Regions from separate parts of the Psychrobacillus sp. FSL K6-2836 genome, predicted to be linked through region 1. Evidence: riboswitches for the same ligand, from Rfam matches in the RefSeq annotation. Region 1 holds a riboswitch; each other region holds the start of a gene.
What was found. Region 1 has a riboswitch for S-adenosylmethionine ahead of MKY37_RS16985 (methionine ABC transporter ATP-binding protein). Riboswitches for the same ligand answer to the same signal wherever they lie in the genome.
Positions count from the first base shown of each region.

Region 2: another riboswitch for S-adenosylmethionine. It lies ahead of MKY37_RS14295 (bifunctional homocysteine S-methyltransferase/methylenetetrahydrofolate reductase); the one in region 1 lies ahead of MKY37_RS16985 (methionine ABC transporter ATP-binding protein).
Region 3: another riboswitch for S-adenosylmethionine. It lies ahead of MKY37_RS12205 (acyl-CoA dehydrogenase family protein); the one in region 1 lies ahead of MKY37_RS16985 (methionine ABC transporter ATP-binding protein).

Region 1 covers NZ_JBBOOM010000001.1:3,531,911-3,534,241, forward strand. The annotation lists gene gcvH (glycine cleavage system protein GcvH) at 1-190, shown strand, start outside; gene MKY37_RS16975 (toprim domain-containing protein) at 264-614, shown strand; gene MKY37_RS16980 (thioredoxin family protein) at 626-946, shown strand; SAM riboswitch class I at 982-1,086, shown strand; gene MKY37_RS16985 (methionine ABC transporter ATP-binding protein) at 1,298-2,323, shown strand; gene MKY37_RS16990 (methionine ABC transporter permease) at 2,316-2,331, shown strand, end outside.
Region 2 covers NZ_JBBOOM010000001.1:2,986,854-2,989,184, reverse strand. The annotation lists gene MKY37_RS14295 (bifunctional homocysteine S-methyltransferase/methylenetetrahydrofolate reductase) at 1-874, opposite strand, end outside; SAM riboswitch class I at 947-1,055, opposite strand; gene MKY37_RS14290 (nuclease-related domain-containing protein) at 1,357-2,178, opposite strand.
Region 3 covers NZ_JBBOOM010000001.1:2,567,837-2,570,167, forward strand. The annotation lists gene MKY37_RS12205 (acyl-CoA dehydrogenase family protein) at 1-1,031, opposite strand, end outside; SAM riboswitch class I at 1,132-1,232, opposite strand; gene MKY37_RS12210 (catalase) at 1,393-2,331, shown strand, end outside.

The sequences.
Region 1 (2,331 bases):
CGTATCTGAACTGTATGCACCAATTAGCGGGAAAGTTGTAGAGGTAAATACAGAATTAGAAGATAGCCCTGAATATGTAAATGAATCCCCTTATGAAAATGCATGGATGATTGTTATCGAGCCAGCTGATTTAACGGAAGTGGATGGTTTACTATCTCCAGAAAAATACGAAGAATTAATTTCAGAATAATTATGAAAACGCCGCTTATTATCGGCGTTTTTTTCATATAATATTGGAAAGGGCGTAGTTAGGAGAGAAGCTGATGGCTATTGTCTTTAGTGAAAAAATAATTCTCGTTGAGGGAAGATCAGATAAACTAAAGCTTTTAAAACTTCTTGACGAATCAACAGAAATTATTTGTACAAATGGAACGATATCAAATGTAAAGCTTGAAGAAATTTTAAGTCCTTATGACGGTATACCTATATATGCGTTTTTAGATGCAGATAAATCCGGAGAGCAAATTCGGTCAGTTGTGAGGAAGGAATACCCAGAGGCGATTCATCTATACACCAACCCAATGTACTGCGAAGTTGCGACTACTCCGTTCAAAGTTTTGGCTTCCATATTAAAAAGTGTTAATATAAAAGTGAAGAGAGAATATTTACTTTAGGATGATGTAATGTGAATGAATGGACACTTGAACAGTGGAATAGTCATAAAAAAAGCGGTAAGCTTACGATGTTTTATATTTATACACCTTTATGTGGAACATGCCAAGTTGCTAGTAAAATGATGCAAGTTGTACAAGAGATGAAGCCTTTTTCGATTGGCCAAGCAAATATTAATTACTTAGAGAATTTTGCAATGGATTATCATATTGAAAGTGTGCCTTGTCTGTTAATAGCTAAAGGTGATGCGGTATATAAAAAAATATATGCCTTTCAATCTGTTCCATTTATATTAGACTCTATAAAAAGTATTGACGAGCAAGTAGTCGTGTGATAATATACGATATACCGACAAATTAAATAGTAATACTCTTATTAAGAGAGGTGGAGGGAAGTGCCCTATGAAGCCCGGCAACCGTCATGTAAATGAAATGGTGCCAAATCACGCAAAGCAAATGCTTTGGGAAATGAGAGAATGGATGAATGTTATTAAAATGGATAACTTAAAGCCCTTCTGCTCTTTTGCAGGAGGGTTTTTTTAGATCGAAATGGGAAGTATATGTATTTATATAGTAACTGTTTGGCACGATAAGTAGCATTAAAATGCTGGATATAAAAATTCATACAACATTACTTAGTGATAAATAGGTAATAAAGTGTTTCATAGAAAGGTGGCAAGATTCGCGTGATTAATTTAAATAATATTTCGAAAAAATTTAGTACGAAACAGGGTACGATCGTTGCAGTTGAAGAGGTGAATCTTGACATAAAGAAAGGCGAAATCTTTGGCATCATTGGCTATAGTGGTGCAGGTAAAAGTACACTTATTCGCTTATTAAATGGATTAGAAAAACCAACTTCTGGACAAATTATCGTGAACAATCAAGATATTACAAAGATAAATGAAGTGAAGCTTCGTCAAGTAAGACAAAAGGTAAGCATGATTTTCCAACATTTTAATCTGTTATGGTCCAGAACGGTTGCAGAAAATATTGCTTTTCCCTTAGAAATAGCTGGTGTTCCAAAAGATCAACGTGCTACACGGGTTAACGAGCTTATTGAGCTTGTAGGCCTTGAGGGACGTGGACATTATTATCCTTCTCAATTATCAGGCGGTCAAAAACAACGTGTCGGAATTGCACGTGCACTAGCAAATCGTCCAGAAGTCCTTCTTTGTGATGAAGCAACCTCGGCGCTAGACCCTGAAACTACGGATTCTATTTTGGATTTATTAGTTAGTATTAACGAAAAGTTAGGTCTTACTATTGTACTGATAACCCATGAGATGCAGGTCATACAAAAAATATGTGGTCGCGTTGCAGTAATGGAAAAAGGGCATGTGGTAGAAGAAGGCGCAGTTTTAGATGTATTCCAAAATCCACAACAACCTATAACGAAGCGTTTTGTTTCACAGGTCAATGATTCAGCTAAAGCCTTACAAACAATACAACATTTAAAAGAGCTTTATCCAAATGGCAAGTTGATCAAGCTAAAATTTGTTGGAGAGCAAACAGAGCAACCAATACTTTCGAGATTGATAAAGCAATTTGATTTAGAAGTGAATATTGTTCAAGGGAATATTTCGCATACACAAAATGGCGCATTTGGTACCCTAATCCTTCAACTCGAGGGAGATGCATTATTGGTGGATGAGGCCATCCGCTATATACATGAACAAAAAGTAAATACAGAGGTGATCAACAATGATTAATAATTTAT
Region 2 (2,331 bases), 550 kb from region 1:
CTTTACTCGTAATTGGTGCTAAATGCCCAATATGTTTTTTTACTGCTTCTATATGCTTTGGCGTCGTCCCGCAGCAGCCCCCTATTAGTCGGACTCCTGCATCCCTCAGGTATAACGCAGCTTTACCAAAATATTCAGCATCGGACTCATAGACAATCCGTCCTTCATCTATATCAAGCAGACTCGCATTCGGATAAGCAGATAGGAACGCTTTTTCCGGAAGCTTTACTCCTTCTAATGCTTGAATCGTATGATGGGGACCTAGTCGACAGTTGACTCCAACTATGTTCGCCCCAATTGCTTCAAGCTGAAGCAGAGCATCATTAAGTGGTAAACCATTTTGCAAAATACCGGGCTCATGCATGGATACTTGGGCAATGATTGGAATATCTGTATGTGAGCGAAGATGCGTTATAGTAGTCTTTAATTCTTCCAAGTCATAATACGTTTCGAGTAATAATCCATCTGGATCTCCTGCTAACAGCTGGATTGCCTGCTGATCGAGTGATTGGATAATCTCCTGAAGCGAGGCATCACTTTTCCGAATTCCTCGAATGCCCCCAATCGTACCGAGGACAAATTGGTTGCCCGGTGCAGCAGCTCTTTTAGCAATTTGGATAGCCGCTTCATTTATTTCTTTCACTTGGTTTTCTAAGCCATAGCGAGCAAGCTTGATGGCATTCGCTCCATACGTATTCGTTTGAATAATATCTGCTCCAGCTGCAATATAATCCTGATGTATCTTCTCAATAATTTCCGGCTTTTGAATATTCAATTCCTCATTGCAATAATCGATTCCATACGAATAAAGTAACGTACCCATTGCCCCATCCGCTGTCAGTATAGATGTCTGTAACCCCTCTAATAAACCCATATTGTATCCATCCTCTCCATATAAAAAAGCCTTCCATGAAAAGAAGGCTTTACGAGTATGCAAGATACCACCTTCTCATCTTTCAGACTTTGCAAAGTCTGCTGGATTTAGCACCTGACCAATTAATTGGCTGGTTGCTGAAGCATCATAGGGCCAGTCCCTTAGCTTCTCTTGATAAGAATTTCATTTATTCAATTTTCTAATTAGACATATCGTACCTTTATTCAACTAAAGCGTCAAGACATGTTTTGAATTTTCTATACTTTTTGACTTATGTTTATCGCATTCAAGTGATTTTCCTGTATATTCTAGTGATTCTGTTCTGGATTCTAGTGATTCTTCGCTACATTCTAGTGATTCTTCTCTACATTCTAGCGATTCTTCGCCACATTCTAGCGATTCTTTGCTACATTCTAGTGATTCTTCTCTACATTCTAGCGATTCACTCTTTTTCTATCTTTCTCAGTATATGCACAGTTGCTTTACCATATCCATTTATACTTGGTGTTCCTGGATGTTCCAATCTTGGTTAGATTCATTGAATGCAGGATTCTGTGCGCAATATAATTTGACTCTAGATGAAGAAATGTTCTGCATTGTTTATTCGTAATAGTATCACTAATCAGCATAAACCAATCCCTAATAGCTTTTTCATGTGCGAATTTATCGAAATGACCACAGCGAGCGCAAGTCCAACCACTTTTTCTTTTTACCATTCCATGAAAATTACAGTTTTCACAGCGGACTCCGCTTTTCAGGTCTTCAGGTTTAATTCCCCAGCGTGCACACATTGGAAAGGGAATATAGGTTTGTTGGTCGACTTTTATTTTTTCACTAAATTTTTGCATCTCATTCGAATTAAAATATACATTTTCACGAGGAAGATTGCGCAAATAGACAGGAATGGTTTGTGGAAGAATAGCACTATGTTTTTTCGGGGGTTCAATCACTCTTACTTTCGGATTGCTAAGAACGATCACTCCGTGTATGGGGATAGTCAATGCTTGATCTCCTAGCCATTCTTCCAGTAAATAAATATTCCGGGATAATTGAATTTCTGGGCTTTCAAATACATCTATTTTCCCATCATTTGTTTCACGCTCTAACAATGCAGGGTTTTGTTTGAAAAATAACTTACCACTTATATTTTTACTTTCAAGAATTACTAAAAAAAAGGGAGTAAGAAAGATTGCATCCATTTGAAATTTACCGTTTGAATTCAACCCTACATTTTCAACGAATAAGTACTCAAAAGGAAATGTATATTTTGCAAACACCTCACTTATTCTTCGTTCTCCTTGCAAACCAGCTTTTGCCCCCTTTGCTTTTGCAATAATTATTTCCTTTTGTGCATGTGTATCATTTCATCGTTCCCCTAACACTTGTAAACCAATTAAATTATATTCGCAAGAATCCATATTTTTAAGCATACAATCACCTCCATCTGCATCGTAGCA
Region 3 (2,331 bases), 960 kb from region 1:
CTTTTGGCGCCAACTAAACGCATCGCCTTATCGACAATAGTGATAGCTGAATTAGTAACAATATGCTTCGCTACGCTTACTTCGTTGGATAGTAGTTCTTTTGTAGACTCATTGTCATAGGCAGAGGCAACTCCGTAAATGACTAATCTAGCCTTCGTAAGTTCTAAATCTATTTCTCCAATGAGCTGCTGAACATTTGGCAGCTGTGCTATAGGTCCATTCAGGCTATTCGGTGAATGTGTATTCGCAAAATGTACTGCGTAGTCTCTTGCTGCCTGAGCGATCCCGAGATAGGTCGCAGGTATATGTAGCAACCAACCATTTATCTTCCCGCCATTAGCGAATTCAGGGAGCTCTACCAAATACGACTCATGAACGATTACGTTATTTAGTACTAAGTCATTACTACTAGTTCCGCGCATGGATACAACATCCCAGGTTTCTTCAATGGAAAGACCTTCTGTATTACGAGGAATAAGGAAGAAACCGACTCTTTCTTTTTCCTCAATCCAAGCAGATGTTAAAAAATAGGAAAGTACTGGGGAAGCGGTCGTGTATATTTTACGTCCATTTAATACCCAAGAATCTCCGTTTTTTATGGCAGTAGTTCCAGGTCTACCCCCCCGTGTTGGACTTCCGGTTTGAGCTTCACTAACGGAACGATTTACGAGTGCACCATTTAATACTTCTGCTGCAAAAAAGTCTAGTTTCTCCTTCGTCCAAAGTTTGTTTTCGAATAGTTCACCAACAACACCTAAGCTCCAACCTACAGATAAAGCCGTATTGGCATCAAAGCTAGCAAGTGTTTCTTGTAAAAGAACCATATCGTAGACAGAAAATCCATTACCGCCATATGATTCGGGTAGAGTAAGGCTTGCATATCCAAGCTTGATCAAATCCTCCACGTTTTCTTTTGGAAAAATAGATTGCTCATCAATTTCAGCGGATTTACTTTTAAATTTATCTTCTAACTCATATAAACGTTTGATCCATAGTTGCTGTTTTTCCGTTTTGATGTACAGGTTATTCAAAGTTGTCGTCTCCTTTAATTTTTATTATTCATATTAGTTAAGTAGGTATTAAGGGAAATAAAAAACCCTTCCCAGAACGAAAAGAGTAAGTAGTTTTGTGCACTTATCTCTCAAGTTTCTTGCTGGAAGTAGCACCATACCATTGATTTGGCGGTTGCTGAAGCATCATCGGACCAGTCCCTAAGCTTCTCTTAATAAGTAGTATGGAGTTGTTGAAACAATCTTACTACTTCATCTAGATGAAGTCAATAGCAATTCCGATAAATTTAATCGGAATTGATAATAGATTTTATTTAAAGGGTTTTTGAAAGTTCATACAGGGTAATAAAAAAGAGAAGATAAAAATAGAGGAGGAGATAGCTTGGATAAGAAAGTAAATGGAAACAACAAAAATGAACAATTAGAAGAATTCCGTGTGGATGATCAAGGTCAAGCTATGACTACGAATCAGGGTCTAAAAATATCTGAGGATGAATTTTCTTTAAAAGCAGGAGAACGAGGACCCACTTTGATAGAAGATTTTCATTTCCGTGAAAAGATGACGCATTTTGATCATGAGCGAATTCCAGAACGTGTAGTGCATGCTAGAGGATATGCGGCTCATGGAGAGTTTGAGCTATACGAATCAGCGAGTGAATTTACAAAAGCGAAATTCTTACAAACACCTGGTACAAAGACTCCTGTATTTGTAAGATTTTCTACTGTGGCAGGATCACGTGGTTCTGGTGAGTTAGCGCGGGATGCTAGAGGATTTGCGACGAAGTTTTATACCGAAGAAGGGAATTATGATTTAGTAGGAAATAATATTCCGGTCTTTTTCATTCAAGATGCTATTAAATTCCCGGACCTGGTCCATGCCTTGAAACCAGAACCACACAATGAAATACCACAAGCAGCTACTGCTCATGATACGTTCTGGGATTTTGTTGCCAACAATCAGGAAACGGCGCATATGATAATGTGGGCTATGTCGGATCGTGCGATTCCACGTAGTTTCCGCATGATGGAAGGGTTCGGTGTAAATACATACCGATTCATAAACGAGGCAGGTAAATCCCATTTTGTGAAATTTCATTGGAAACCTTTACTGGGTACCCATTCGGTTGTATGGGATGAAGCACAAAAGCTAAATGGGAAAGATCCGGATTTCCATCGTCGTGACCTATATGATGCGATTGATAATGGTGACTATCCAGAGTATGAATTTGGGGTCCAACTAATTGCAGAGGAAGATGAATTTAAATTTGATTTTGATATTTTAGACCCAACTAAACTATGGCCCGAGGAAGAAATTCCGGTG